4 regions of the Allobosea sp. NPDC055332 genome follow, and region 1 is predicted to be linked to each of the others. Evidence: predicted binding sites of a transcription regulator. Region 1 holds the regulator's gene; each other region holds the start of a gene.

What was found. Region 1 encodes LexA, which represses DNA repair genes until DNA is damaged. Its sites were predicted from a motif close to TGTTCNNNNTGTGTTCNG; they were not measured.
Region 2: the regulator LexA is predicted to act here: its motif matches at 1,696-1,713, upstream of recA (recombinase RecA).
Region 3: the regulator LexA is predicted to act here: its motif matches at 1,336-1,353, upstream of ACWIGM_RS23940 (helicase-related protein).
Region 4: the regulator LexA is predicted to act here: its motif matches at 1,451-1,468, upstream of ACWIGM_RS15445 (YifB family Mg chelatase-like AAA ATPase).

Annotation. Positions count from the first base shown of each region.
Region 1 covers NZ_JBSHMO010000003.1:690,960-694,431, reverse strand. The annotation lists gene ACWIGM_RS19615 (ComEC/Rec2 family competence protein) at 1-1,040, shown strand, start outside; gene lexA (transcriptional repressor LexA) at 1,034-1,771, opposite strand; gene ACWIGM_RS19605 (molybdopterin molybdotransferase MoeA) at 1,875-3,086, opposite strand; gene moaC (cyclic pyranopterin monophosphate synthase MoaC) at 3,083-3,472, opposite strand, start outside.
Region 2 covers NZ_JBSHMO010000001.1:332,444-335,915, forward strand. The annotation lists gene ACWIGM_RS01740 (TetR/AcrR family transcriptional regulator) at 1-582, shown strand, start outside; gene ACWIGM_RS01745 (hypothetical protein) at 614-1,078, shown strand; gene ACWIGM_RS01750 (hypothetical protein) at 1,114-1,629, opposite strand; gene recA (recombinase RecA) at 1,800-2,885, shown strand; gene alaS (alanine--tRNA ligase) at 3,081-3,472, shown strand, end outside.
Region 3 covers NZ_JBSHMO010000004.1:497,682-501,153, forward strand. The annotation lists gene ACWIGM_RS23930 (haloalkane dehalogenase) at 1-491, opposite strand, end outside; gene ACWIGM_RS23935 (TetR/AcrR family transcriptional regulator) at 491-1,081, opposite strand; gene ACWIGM_RS23940 (helicase-related protein) at 1,445-3,472, shown strand, end outside.
Region 4 covers NZ_JBSHMO010000002.1:1,426,025-1,429,496, forward strand. The annotation lists gene ACWIGM_RS15445 (YifB family Mg chelatase-like AAA ATPase) at 1-1,396, opposite strand, end outside; gene ACWIGM_RS15450 (hypothetical protein) at 1,554-1,874, opposite strand; tRNA gene ACWIGM_RS15455 (tRNA-Ser) at 2,060-2,149, shown strand; gene purU (formyltetrahydrofolate deformylase) at 2,423-3,286, opposite strand; gene ACWIGM_RS15465 (sarcosine oxidase subunit gamma) at 3,373-3,472, opposite strand, start outside.

The DNA.
Region 1 (3,472 bases):
CGGTGACGGCGCTGATCGCCTTCGCCGAGCGCTGGCAGGAGCGTCCGCCCGATGCGGCCGCAACCTCCTGGCCCTGGCCGCTGCGGCCGCTCTGGCTTTCGGCCGTCGGCATCCTGTCCACGACCATGGTCGCGACCGCGGCGACGGCGCCCTATGGCGTCTATCATTTCCAGACTTTCAATCCGTTCGGCCTGCTCGGCAATGCATTGGCGCTGCCTTTCGTCTCGCTGATCGTGATGCCGGCCGCTGTCTTCGGCGTGCTCGCCTATCCGTTCGGGCTGGACTGGCCGGCCTGGGCGCTGATGGGCTGGGCCTCCGGCCTCGTGCTCCAGCTTGCTCATTGGGTGGCTGGCATCGACCGCTCGACCGTCGTGCTGCCGGCGTTCGGCTCGCTCGCCCTGATCCTGTTCTCGCTGTCGCTGCTCTGGCTGACCTTGTGGACGACGGCGCTACGTTTCCTTGCTGCGGTGCCTCTGGTCGGTGGGCTCGCACTGGCCTCGGCTCCGTCGCGACCGGACATCATGATCGAGCGCGACGGCTCGGGCGTATTGGTCCGCGGGCCGGATGGGAAGATGGTGCTGGCCGGCAAGCCGAGCCGTTTCGTGCTGACGCAATGGCTGCATGCCGACGGCGATTCACGCTCGCCCGATGATGCGGCGCTCCGCAACGGCGCCGCCTGCGACGCGCGCGGCTGCGTCATCCGCCTGCCGGATGGTCGCAGCGTCGCCTATACGCGCGATCGCATCGCCCTGGTCGAGGACTGCCAGCGCGCCGATCTTGTGGTGACCTCGCTCTATTGGACGGCACCTTGCGCCGCCCGCCTGATCGATCGCAGCGCGCTCATCCGTGACGGCGCGACCGCCTATCACGCGGCCCGTGAGGGCTGGCGCGCCTATACGGCCGACGAGGTCACGCATCTTCGTCCCTGGACCAGGGCGCGACCGGAACCGAGGCCGGCGCCCGAGGCTGCTCCTGCTCCTGCTCCTGCTCCAACGCCGGCAACTACGGAGCCGGCGCAGGATCCGGACATGCTTCAGTAGCGCCGCATCAGATTGACGAGCCGGCCCTGGATCTTGACCCGGTCGGGCCCGAGCACGCGTGTCTCATAGGCCGGGTTGGCGGCCTCGAGCGCGATCGAGGAGCCGCGCTTGCGCAAGCGCTTCAGCGTCGCCTCCTCGTCGTCGATCAAGGCGACGATGATGTCGCCGGTATTGGCGGTGTCCTGCTTGCGGATGACGACGGTGTCGCCGTCGAGGATGCCGGCCTCGATCATCGAGTCGCCGCGGACCTCGAGGGCGTAATGCTCGCCGCCACCGAGCATGTCGGCCGGCATCGAGACGCTGTGGCTGCGATCCTGGATCGCCGAGATCGGCGTACCGGCGGCGATACGGCCCATGACCGGGATCGAGACGGTGGAACGCCCGCTCTCCTCGGCGGCTGGCGGCCGCGGCTTCGTCAGGTTGGCGGCCGGTGCCGGGGCAGGCGGGGTCTGGCCGAGCCCGCCCTGAACGACCGAGGGGCTGAAGCGGCCACGCTGCGCCTGCGGTCCGCCGATCCCGTCAGGCATCTTGATGACTTCGAGGGCGCGCGCCCGGTTCGGAAGCCGGCGAATGAAGCCGCGTTCCTCCAGCGCCATGATCAAGCGGTGGATGCCGGATTTGGAGCGCAGGTCGAGCGCGTCCTTCATTTCGTCGAACGAGGGCGGTACGCCGGATTCGCGCAGGCGTTCATGGATGAAGCGAAGCAGTTCGAACTGTTTGCGTGTCAGCATGATCGCGCCGTCCGCCTCTCGGGCTAGAATCGAAACAAAGCACGAACACCATACTCGTTCGCCTTGTGTTCCGCAAGGCGCATCCTGCCGCAAGGTGAACGGATCAGCGCAGCCGGATGATGCGGCAGGGATCGCCCGCCTTGGCTGGCTCGGCGAAAGCCGGGCGGATCACCAGCGCCTCGGCCCGTGACAGGTTCGCCAGCATCGAGGAATCTTGCTTGGCGAAGGGCCGAACGCGCCGCTCGCCGTCAACCAGCTCAATAGTGGCGCGCAGATAGTCCTGGCGTTCGTCATTGGCCGGCAGGTCGCTGGCGAGGATGGCCGGCTCGCTACGATCGCGCTCGGGATCGTCGATGCCGAGCAGGGCCTCGACCAGCGGCATCGCGAAGAGGTGCCCGCAGACGATCGAGGAGACCGGGTTGCCGGGCAGGCCGAGCGCGACCATGGGCCCGAGCCGCCCCATCATCATCGGTTTGCCGGGGCGCATCGCGATCTTCCAGAACCCAAGTTCCATGCCCTGCGCCTTCAGCGCCGCCTGGACGAGGTCGTGCTCGCCGACCGAGGCGCCGCCGAGGGTGATCAGGACGTCGGCACCGGCTTCGCGTGCTGCCTCGATCTTGGCGGCGAGATCGGGATGATCGTCGCGGGCGATGCCGAGGTCGAGCGCCGTGCCGCCGGCCTGCTCGACCAGAGCGGCAAGGGCGAAGCTGTTCGAGGCGACGATCTGGTCGGGCCCGACGGGTTCGCCCGGCAGGACGAGCTCGTCGCCAGTGGCGAGGATCGCGACCCGCGGCTTGCGGCGGACCGAAAGCGTCGGATGCCCTGCGGCAGCGGCGAGACCAAGCGCTGCGCTGTCGAGCCGGCGGCCGGCTTTCAGCAAGATCTCACCGGTTCTGAAGTCGAGTCCCGCCAGGCGGACGAACTGGCCCTGATCGGCAGGTTTGGTGACGCGGATCACCGGGCTGCCGACGCCTTCGGCATGCTCCTGGATCAGGATCGTATCCGCGCCTTCAGGCAATGGTGCTCCGGTAAAAATCCGTACTGCCTCGCCAAGCGAAACTTTGCCGGAAAAGCGGCGACCAGCGGCGGACTCGCCGACAACGCGGAGCTGGGCGCCGCGCGCCAAATCCTCGACGCGTACGGCGTAGCCGTCCATGGCCGAATTGGCGAAAGGCGGCTGGGTCCTGAGCGCGGCGACGTCTTCAACCAGCACGCGGCCGGCGCACTGCGCCAGCGGCAGCGTCTCGGCTTGTGTCGGGCCGGGCACGCTGTCGAGCAGTGCTTTCAGCGCGACGGGAACGGGGGTGAGGCTCATGCCGATGGCCCTGCGAGCTCGTAGGTTCCGGACTTGCCGCCGGATTTATGCACGAGACGGATGCCTTCGATATGCATGGCGCGATCAACCGCCTTCACCATGTCGTAGACGGTGAGGCAGGCGACGCTGACGGCGGTCAGCGCCTCCATCTCGACGCCGGTCTTGCCGGTGAGCTTGACCTCGGCGCGCACGCGCACGCCCGGCAGTGTCTCGTCGATCGTAAGGTCCACGGCGATCTTCGAGAGCAACAACGGGTGGCAGAGCGGGATCAGCTCATGGGCGCGCTTGGCGGCCATGATGCCGGCGAGGCGGGCGGTGCCGAGCACGTCGCCTTTCTTCGCCTCGCCGTCGCGGACGATCGTCAGCGTCTCGGCTTGCATCACCAC
Region 2 (3,472 bases), on a different contig from region 1:
GAACCCGACAGCCCGACCCGCAAGCGTATCATCGAGGCCGCCAGCAAGCTCTTCTATGGCGAGGGCATCCGCGCCGTCAGCGTCGACGCCGTCGCCGAGAAGGCGGGCGTCACCAAGCGCACGCTCTACTACCATTTCGAGAGCAAGGACGAGCTCGTCGCCGCCTATCTCGAGGCCCGCGACCAGCCCAATCTCAAGCTGATGGCCGGCTGGTTCGACAAGGCCGAAGGCGGGTTGCCGCAGAAGGTCGAGGCGATCTTCCAGAACCTCGCCCGCTCGGCCCGCCATCCACGCTGGAAGGGCTGCGGCTTCCTGCGCACCGCCGCCGAGCTCGCCAATCTGCCCGGGCACCCCGCGATCAGGATCGGCGCGCGCCACAAGGCCGGCTTCGAGCGCTGGCTCGCAGGCGCCTGCGCCGAGCACGGCGCCACCGCGCCGGAGGAACTCGCCCGCCAAATCGTGCTGCTGATGGACGGCGCCTTCTCGGTCATGCTCGTCCACCGCGACCCCGCCTATGTCGAGGCTGCCGGCCGCGCCGCCGCTGCATTGGCCGCAGCTGCCAGCCCGGCTCAGCCGGTTTGATCAGCGCCCGGCGCCCTTCTATCCTGCGCCGATGACGCGCAGGCCGGTCCTCGCCTACACGCTATTGCTGACCGTGCAGACCATCTGCGCGCTGGTGATCCTCTTCCACATCCACATCGCCTTCCGCGTCCTGGTCGAGCGGATTGGCCAGCAGCAGACCTTGCCGACCGAAATCCTGGCGCAGATCTGCGTTGCGGCGCTGCTCGGCCAGTGCTGCTACTGGACACGGCTCTACCTGCTGCCAGTGCCGCAAGGCTTCCGCAGCCTGCCTCTCGGACATCTCCTGGCTTTTGCCGCCCGTCTCGGTTCGATCGTCGGCGGCGCGCTCGCCTCGATCTATTTCCTGCGCCACCTGCCGGAGCTGACGAAGCTCGCCGACGGCTTCACCCTGCTCTGGCGCTCCGGCCTGCTCCTGGCGATCGTCTTTGCGCTGTATTGCTACACGCTGGAACTGGAACGGCTCGCCGCCGCCTGGCAGGCCGATCCGAAGGATTGACGCCCCTTTATAGATCCCTGGGGCCGCGGCCCTCGTCAGGCGCCCCGGCGCGCGAACCAGAGCTTCAGGCTGCGCAAACGCTCGCGCATCGCCCGCACTAGCGCGACCGCCCGTTGCCAGGCGGCGCTTGCCTTGATTCGGCCGATCACCACCTGCCGGATCATGTCGATCCAACCCATGATCCGCGCGAACCAGGGGATGGTGAGGAGCTGCGCCCGCCCGGCATGATAGACGCGCTCGACCAGGAGGAAGCCGGCGAGATGGCCGATCGCCGTCGTGACGATGCCGGCGGTGAACGCCCCGCGCGCCAGGAACAGCAGGCCGAGCAGCTTCAGCGGCTCGACGATGGCGAAGGGGATCGCAAGCGCGACGAGCGCGCCATAGGGCGGCAGCCGCCCGATCGCCGCTTCGAGCCGCGCCACCAGTCTGAGCGAGGCGAACCAGGCGATCAGCGGCCGGTAGAGCGGCCGCAGCATTTCGTCGAGCAGGATGGCGAGCCCGACGATGAGATCGAGCGGAATGAGAAGGAGCTTGATCAGGGCCTTGCGCATCACGCCGCAGTCTCCGGCAGCAGGCTGCTTTCACGCTGTCCTAGCACAACCGGCGCACGCCGGAACAAGAACAAAAAAAGAACTTGCGAGTGAGAACAAACCATGACCATAGTCGTTTCCATGGCGCGGATTGAGATGTGGTCGCGCCCCTGCCATAAGGAGCGCACGTCGTGAATCAGGCAAATCTCAGGCTCGTGGAAGGCTCTTCGATGGACAAGGCCAAGGCGCTCGATGCGGCGCTCTCGCAGATCGAACGGGCTTTCGGCAAGGGCTCGATCATGCGCCTGGGCAAGAACCAGCAGGCGATCGAGATCGAGACGGTCTCGACTGGCTCGCTCGGCCTCGACATCGCGCTCGGCGTCGGCGGCTTGCCGAGGGGGCGTGTCATCGAGATCTATGGACCTGAATCCTCCGGCAAGACCACGCTCGCGCTCCATACCATTGCGGAATCGCAGAAGAAGGGCGGCGTCTGCGCCTTCGTCGACGCCGAGCACGCGCTCGACCCGGTCTATGCCCGCAAGCTCGGCGTCAATCTCGACGACCTCCTGATCTCGCAGCCCGACACCGGCGAGCAGGCGCTCGAGATCACCGACACGCTGGTCCGCTCCGGCGCGATCGACGTGCTCGTTATCGACTCCGTCGCGGCGCTGACGCCGCGCGCCGAGATCGAGGGCGAGATGGGCGACAACCAGCCCGGCCTGCAGGCCCGCCTGATGAGCCAGGCGCTGCGCAAGCTCACCGCTTCGATCTCGCGCTCGAACTGCATGGTCATCTTCATCAACCAGATCCGCATGAAGATCGGTGTGATGTATGGCTCGCCGGAGACCACCACCGGCGGCAATGCGCTGAAATTCTACGCCTCGGTCCGTCTCGACATCCGCCGCGTCTCGACGCTGAAGGAGCGCGACGAGGCGACCGGCAACCAGGTCCGCGTCAAGGTCGTCAAGAACAAGGTCGCGCCACCCTTCAAGCAGGTCGAGTTCGACATCATGTTCGGCGAAGGCATCTCGAAGGCCGGCGAACTGGTCGATCTCGGCGTCAAGGCCGGCATCGTCGAGAAATCCGGCGCCTGGTTCTCCTTCGACAGCCAGCGCCTTGGCCAGGGCCGCGAGAACGCCAAGACCTTCCTCAAGGCCAATCCCGACGTCGCCGCCAAGATCGAGACGACGATCCGCCAGAATTCCGGCCTCGTTGCCGAGCGCATCCTGGAGAACGCCGACCCGACCGCCGAGGACCTCGACGAAGGCGAGGCCTGAGCCTTCAAACCGAAGCAATTGGTGATTGAACCGACGGGCGGCCTTCAGGCCGCCCGTTTCTTTTTGCCATCAGCGGCTTGCCTGCATCACGATCCTTGCAGGCCGTTTCTGGACAGGCATGAGTGCGCTGACTAGAACCCTTTCAGCCCTGCCGGCGCTTGCCGGCCCCATGCTTGAACCAGAGCCAAGATTGCGATGAGCGGCGTCAACGAGATCAGGTCGACCTTCCTCGATTACTTCAAGGCGAACGGCCACGAGGTGGTGCCGTCGAGCCCGCTCGTGCCGCGCAACGACCCGACCTTGATGTTCGCCAATTCCGGCATGGTGCAATTCAAGAACGTCTTCACCGGCCAGGAGAAGCGGCCCTATGCCCGCGCCACCACCGCGCAGAAATGCGTGCGCGCTGGCGGCAAGCACAACGATCTCGACAATGTCGGCTATACCGCCCGCCACCACACCTTCTTCGAGATGCTGGGGAACTTCTCCTTCGGCGACTATTTCAAGGAGCAGGCGATCCATCACGCCTGGACCCTGGTCACGCGCGAATTCGGCCTGCCCAAGGACAAGCTGACCGTCACGGTCTACTC
Region 3 (3,472 bases), on a different contig from region 1:
ATCAGCTTTTCGCCCTGACCGGGCGTGCGGAAGGCCTTGAACAGCTCGCGCGCCTGCGGGCGTTGGTGGAAGCTGTCCCAGTCGGCGAAGGGCCGGATGAATTCCATGAAGGCGAGGCCGAGCATGCTTTGCGGCCGGCGGGAAGCATGGTGGAAGGCAAGCGCCGTGCCCCAGTCCTGCGCGAGGATGACGAGGCGATCGAGCCCGAGCGCCGCGAGGAAGGCGTCGAGATAGCGGACCTGGTCGGCGAAGCGATAGGCGATCTCGGGCTTGCCGGACTGGCCGTAGCCGATCAGGTCGGGCGCGATGCAGCGCGCGACCGGCGCGATCCGCGGGATGATGTCGCGCCAGATATGGGACGAGGTCGGGTTGCCGTGCAGCAGCAGCACGGTCGGCCCCTGCGTGCCCGCCTCGACATAGGACATGGTCGAGTCGAGGACCGGGATCTTGCGGCGGGTCGCGATGATCGGCGCTTGAGTATCGTTGGTCATCACGAGGCTTTTCCGAACAGGAGGGGGAAGATGATGGTCTTGAAGCGGTCGAGCGGGGCGGGATCGCGCTCGACCTTCATGCGCAGCATTGCGCCCTGCCAGGAGGCGAGCAGGACATCGGCGAGGTCGTCGGCACTGAAGGCGCTTGAGATCTCGCCGCTCGCTTGCCCCTGCGCGATGCAGGCGGCGAAGGGTTGACGCCAGCGCGCGAAGATGTCGGCGAGTTTTTCACGCAGCGGCTCGCTGGTCGGTGCGGTCTCAAGGCTGAAATTGCCGACCATGCAGCCGCGGGCCCAATCGGCCTCCTCGAGCTTGCCGGTGATCAGGTCGAGATAGCCCCGTAGGCGGGCGGTGGATGGCAGGCCGTCATCGGCGAGTGCCTCGTCGACCAGACCGCAGACATAGGCGAAATAGCGCTCCAGCACCTCGCCGGCGAAGTCCTCCTTCGAGGCGAAGTGGTTGGTGAAGGAGCCGGGACTGGCGCCGGCGGCGGCGACGATCTCGCGGACGCCGGTGGCGGCGTAGCCGTTCTGCCAGAACAGGTCATGGCCGGCGGTGATCAGGTTGGGGCGAAGGGATGGCTTGCTCATGGCGATATCAATACGTACGTACGTATTATTGTCAAGTGACCGGAGAGCGGCGCCGTCGAGTCTCTTTCCGTGCGTCGCCCCTCGTTCTGTCGCCATGACGACCTACATGAGCGAAAGCGGCCCTCGCGCGCGCAAGTCGGCGAAGGATGGACAATGAAGGCGATTCAAAATCTTGTGGTTTTTGAATCGCTTGCCGCAATATCTCGCCGTGAACGAAACCTGATTCTGCGGGAGTCAGCGATTCGGCCTCGCTTCGTTCCGGACTCGTTCTGTTCACGGATCGGGTTGCCTTCGGGCGGCTCATCCCGGTAGGGCTGGCCCGGCGTTTCGCCGCGCAGGCTGCAGGAAAGCTCCAGCGTCTTGATCCAACCCCGCTCCCTTCCGCCTTCGCTCCGCGCCCGCGGCGTCACGGCGGTGCTCGGACCGACCAATACCGGCAAGACCCATCTCGCCATCGAGCGGATGGTCGCGCATCCCACGGGTATGATCGGCCTGCCGCTGCGCCTGCTGGCGCGAGAGGTTTATCAGCGCGTCGTCGACAAGGTCGGGCCGCAGGCGGTCGCGCTCATCACCGGCGAGGAGAAGATCAAGCCGGAGCGGCCTAGCTTCTGGGTCTGCACTGTCGAGGCGATGCCGCGCGACCTTGCGGTCGATTTCGTCGCGATCGACGAGATCCAGCTCGCCGCCGATCTCGATCGCGGCCATGTCTTCGCCGACCGTTTGCTCAATCATCGCGGCCGTGAGGAGACGATGCTGATCGGCGCCGGCACGATGAAGCCGCTGGTCGAGCAGCTCATCCCCGGCGTCAACGTCGTCTCGCGGCCGCGCCTGTCGAACCTCTCCTTCGCCGGTGACCGCAAGATCACCCGCCTGCCGCGACGCTCGGCGATCGTCGCCTTCTCGGCCGAGGAGGTCTACGCCATTGCTGAGCTGATTCGGCGGCAAAAGGGCGGAGCGGCGGTGGTGCTCGGTGCGCTGTCGCCACGCACGCGCAATTCCCAGGTCGAGATCTACCAGTCGGGCGATGTCGATTATCTCGTCGCCACCGACGCGATCGGCATGGGGCTCAATCTCGATGTCGACCACATCGCCTTCGCCGGCGACAGCAAGTTCGACGGTCATCATTATCGCAAGCTCAACCCGGCCGAATTCGGCCAGATCGCCGGCCGGGCTGGGCGGCATCTGCGCGACGGCACCTTCGGCACGACCGGCCGCGCCCCGCCCTTCGAGCAGGAGCTGGTCGAGGCGATCGAGGATCATCGCTTCGAATCGGTCAGGCAGGTGCAGTGGCGCAACTCCGATCTCGACCTGCGCTCGATCCCCGGCCTGCTCGACAGCCTCAACGTCCAGCCGCAGGAACAGGGGCTGACCCGCGCCCTGATCGCCGAGGACATGACGACGCTGGAGATCCTGGCCCGCGATCAGGATGTGGTGCGGCTGGCGCAGGGCAAGCCGGCGGTGTCGCGGCTCTGGGAGGTCTGCGGCCTGCCGGACTACCGCAAGATCGCGCCGATGCAGCATGCCGAATTGGCAACGATGCTCTATCTTCGATTGATGCGCCATGGCCGGCTCGATCCGGACTGGTATGCCGCCCAACTCGCTGCGCTTGACCGGGTCGACGGCGAGATCGATACCCTCTCGGCGCGCATTGCCCAGGTCCGGACCTGGACCTATGTCGCGAACCGTCCGGACTGGCTGCCTGATCCTGAGCATTGGCAGGGGGTGGCTCGTCTTGTAGAGGACAGGCTGTCGGACGCTTTGCACGAACGGCTCGCCAGCCGTTTTGTCGATCGGCGCACGAGCGTGTTGATGCGTCGCCTGCGGGAGAATGCGATGTTGGAGGCCGAAGTCACCGCGACCGGCGATGTCCTGGTCGAGGGTCAGCATGTCGGATTGCTGCAAGGCTTCCGTTTCACGGCTGACCCGAAGGCGGGTGGTCCGGAAGCGAAGGCACTGAACGCGGCGGCGCTGAAAGCGCTGGCCGGCGAGCTGGAGGCGCGCGCCTCGCGCGTCGTGCTGGCAGGCGACGAGGCCTTCGTGCTGTCGCATGACGGGCTGGTCCGCTGGATCGGCGAGCCCGTCGCGCGCCTGACCGCCGGCGAGAAGGTGCTGGAGCCGCGCCTGCGCCTGATGGTCGACGATCATCTGCCGGCTCCGGCCCGCGAGCAGATCGAGACGAGGCTTGCCGCTTGGCTGAAACATCACGTCACCAAACTGCTCGGCCCGCTCCAGATCCTGGAGAATGCCGAGAGCGTCACTGGCATCGCCCGCGGCATCGCCTACCAGGCGGCCGAGGCGCTCGGCGTGCTCGAGCGCAGCAAGGTTGCCGAGGAGATGAAGACGCTCGACCAGGAGGGACGGGCGGGCCTGCGCCAGCTCGGCATCCGCTTC
Region 4 (3,472 bases), on a different contig from region 1:
GCCGCATCGCCTCGGCGGCACTGCGCAGGAGCGCTAGCCCGGCTGCATCCGGCCGCGCCACCTCGTCGAGCAATGCGGATGGGCAGCGGGCATTGGTCGTGCCGCCCGGCAGGCCGAGTGCCGCATAACGCGCCGATTGACGGGTACGGGCCGCAGCGACACGCGCGGCGACCTCAACCGAGCCCTCTGCCGCGGCCGGCAGGATGAGGTCGGCCGCCGTCAGCGCCGGCACGTCGATGGTGATGTCGATCCGGTCGAGCATCGGGCCGGAGATCCTGGCCTGATAGCCCGCCATGCAGCGCTCGTTCGGCTGGCGGCGGCAGGCATAGCCCGGCTCCGTCGCCTTGCCGCAGCGGCACGGGTTCATCGCGGCGATGAGCTGGAACTTCGCGGGATAGACGGTGCGATGATTGGCGCGCGAGATCAGCACCTCGCCGGTCTCCATCGGCTGGCGCAGTGCATCGAGAGCCTGCGCCTGGAACTCCGGCAACTCGTCGAGGAAGAGCACGCCGTGATGGGCGAGCGAGATCTCGCCCGGCTTCGCCTGCAGGCCGCCGCCGACCAGCGCCGCCATCGAGGCCGAATGATGCGGCGCGCGGAAAGGGCGCCGGTCGGTCAGTTCGCCGTCGGCGAGATGACCGGCGACCGAGAGCACCATCGAGACTTCCAGCAGCTCGCGCGGGTCGAGCGGCGGCAGGATCGAGGGTAGACGACTCGCCAGCATCGATTTTCCGGCGCCGGGCGGCCCGTTCATCAGGAGGTTGTGGCCACCGGCGGCGGCGATCTCGAGCACCCGCTTGGCACTCTCCTGGCCCTTGATGTCGCGCAGATCCGGCAGCGGCCCGCTCTGGCGGGCAACGGCGGGCTCGGGCCGCGCCATCACCTGCGTACCCTTGAAATGGTTGGCGAGCTGGATCAGCGAGCGGGGCGCGAGGATGTCGAGATCACGTGCCGCCCAGGCTGCTTCCGGTCCGCTCGCCGCCGGGCAGATCAGCCCCTGCCCTCGGCCATAGGCCGCGATCGCTGCCGGCAGCACGCCTGCGACCGGCGTGATCGAGCCGTCGAGGGCGAGCTCGCCGAGCACGGTGTAGCCGGCGAGCGCGTCGGCCGGGATCGCGCCGATCGCCGCCATCACGCCGAGCGCGATCGGCAGGTCATAATGGCTGCCTTCCTTGGGCAGGTCGGCTGGGGCGAGGTTGACGGTGATGCGCTTGGCCGGCAACGCCAGCCCGGAGGCGATCAGCGCGGCGCGGACCCGTTCCTTGCTCTCGCCGACCGCCTTGTCGGGCAAGCCGACCAGGATAAAGGCGACGCCACCCGGCGTGACCTGGACCTGGACGTCGACGGCGCGCGCCTCGATGCCCTCGAACGCTACCGTCGCGACCCGCGTCACCATGCAAGCGCACCCCAACCCCGCGTGCTGACGCTAACGGAAGCGCGTCAGGGTTGCAAGAACATATCAGGAACTTTCATAGGAGATAATGAAACTGGTGGGCTGCCTTTGATGGCGCCGAATCGGCGCCGTTGTCGCCCGTGCTCGGGCGCGAGACGCTTCACCGTCGCGTGACGATGCCGATCTGAGGCTTGGGCGCCGCGCCGAGCCAAAGCAGCAGGAAACCCAGCAGCAACCCGGCCGCGGCTGTCGGCACCTGCAGCACATGGACCAGCACCGGATCCCAGAGCATGGGATGGAGATTGCGCTCGACGGCGGGCTGCAACAGTCGGAAGCGCTCGCCGAAGACGGTCAGCAAGGTCTCGCCGAGCGGTGTAAAGCGCAGGAACGAATTGGCGATCGAGCGCGCCCCGTCGGTGAGCAGCGCGACGAAGCCGCCCGCGACAAGGAGATAACCCAGCATCCTGACGAGAAAGCGCAATTCGTCCCCCGATCTCCGCGACGACCGGCCCGACGCGGCCCTTTTGAGCCGCCTCACGCCGAGGAACCCGGATGTGTCCCCTGCCCTCCGATATTGCAACGACAAAGGACAATTGCGTGCAACCCTGTGCGGCTTCGGCTTTAGGCCTTGAAAGTCGCGCGCATGGACGCCATAAGCAGCGCGCCGGACAGGTGGCCGAGTGGTTGAAGGCGCACGCCTGGAAAGTGTGTATACGGGAAACCGTATCGCGGGTTCGAATCCCGCCCTGTCCGCCAGCTAGCTTCCTAGCTTCAGCCCTCAGCGCAGAACCGCTCGAAATGGCCGGTGCTTTCGGGTCTTGGACGCGTTGCGCCGTTCTCCGTTTCGCGCCGGCCGAGAAAATCTTTGCGTCCTGAGGGCTGATTCTCGGCTCAGCCTTGCGTTACTGCGGTTCCCCGCGACAACCGCAGTGGTCGAGTTTTCGTCGCGAATTGGCCCATAGCCGACTCCTCCAACGTCCGGTCCTGGCGCATTTGAGCTGCCTGTCCCGTGGTGACCAAGGCTCCAAATCAATCCGTGAAGACGACCGCCTTCTTGCCGTTAAGCAAGACGCGATCCTCCAGATGATAGCGCACCGCCCGCGCCAGCACGCGCCGCTCGATGTCGCGGCCCTTGCGGACGAGATCGTCCGGCGTGTCGCGATGGCTGATGCGCTCGACGTCCTGCTCGATGATCGGCCCTTCGTCGAGATCGGAGGTGACGTAATGCGCGGTCGCGCCGATCAGCTTCACCCCGCGCTCATGCGCCTGGTGATAGGGCTTGGCGCCCTTGAAGCCGGGCAGGAACGAGTGGTGGATGTTGATGCAGCGGCCCGCCAGCTTGGCGGACAGGCCGTCGGACAGGACCTGCATATAGCGGGCGAGCACGACGAGATCGCTGCCGGTCTCCTGGATCAGGCGCCAGAGCTCGGCCTCCTGCTCCATCTTGGTCTGCCGGTTGACCGGCATGTGATGGAAGGGCAGATCACCGAGATCGGTCGAGGCGATGTGCTCGCGGGCATGGTTCGAGACGATCCCCGTGATCTCCATCGGCAGTTCGCCGATGCGCCAGCGATAGATCAGGTCGGCCAGGCAATGGTCAAATTTCGAGACCAGCAGCAGGACGCGCTTGCGGGCAGCGGCATCGCGCAGCGAGACGCTCATCTTGAAGCGCGCCGCCAACTCGTCGACGAGGCTACGGATCTCGGCGGCGCTGCGGGCACCCTCCAGCCGGTCGAACACCACCCGCATGAAGAAGCGGCCGGTTTCGAGGTCGTCGAATTGCTGCGCGTCGCGGATGTTGCAGCCGGCTTTGGCGAGCAGGGTCGAGACGGCGGCGACGATGCCCGGCCGGTCAGGGCAGGACAGAGCAAGGATCATCGGAGAATCGGACATGTGACGGATCGGCCCGCTTGCGCGGGTCCCTGAACAATGAGGATCGGGAAAGGTCGAAGGAAGGGAGGGCGCGCGGCGCGCTGCCGTCAACCTCGGCCGCTGGCGTGGTCGATAGAGATCTGGCAGCCGAATTCGGCCGCGGAGGCGGCGAACCAGGACCAGAAGCTTCCCACCATGCTGCGCGCG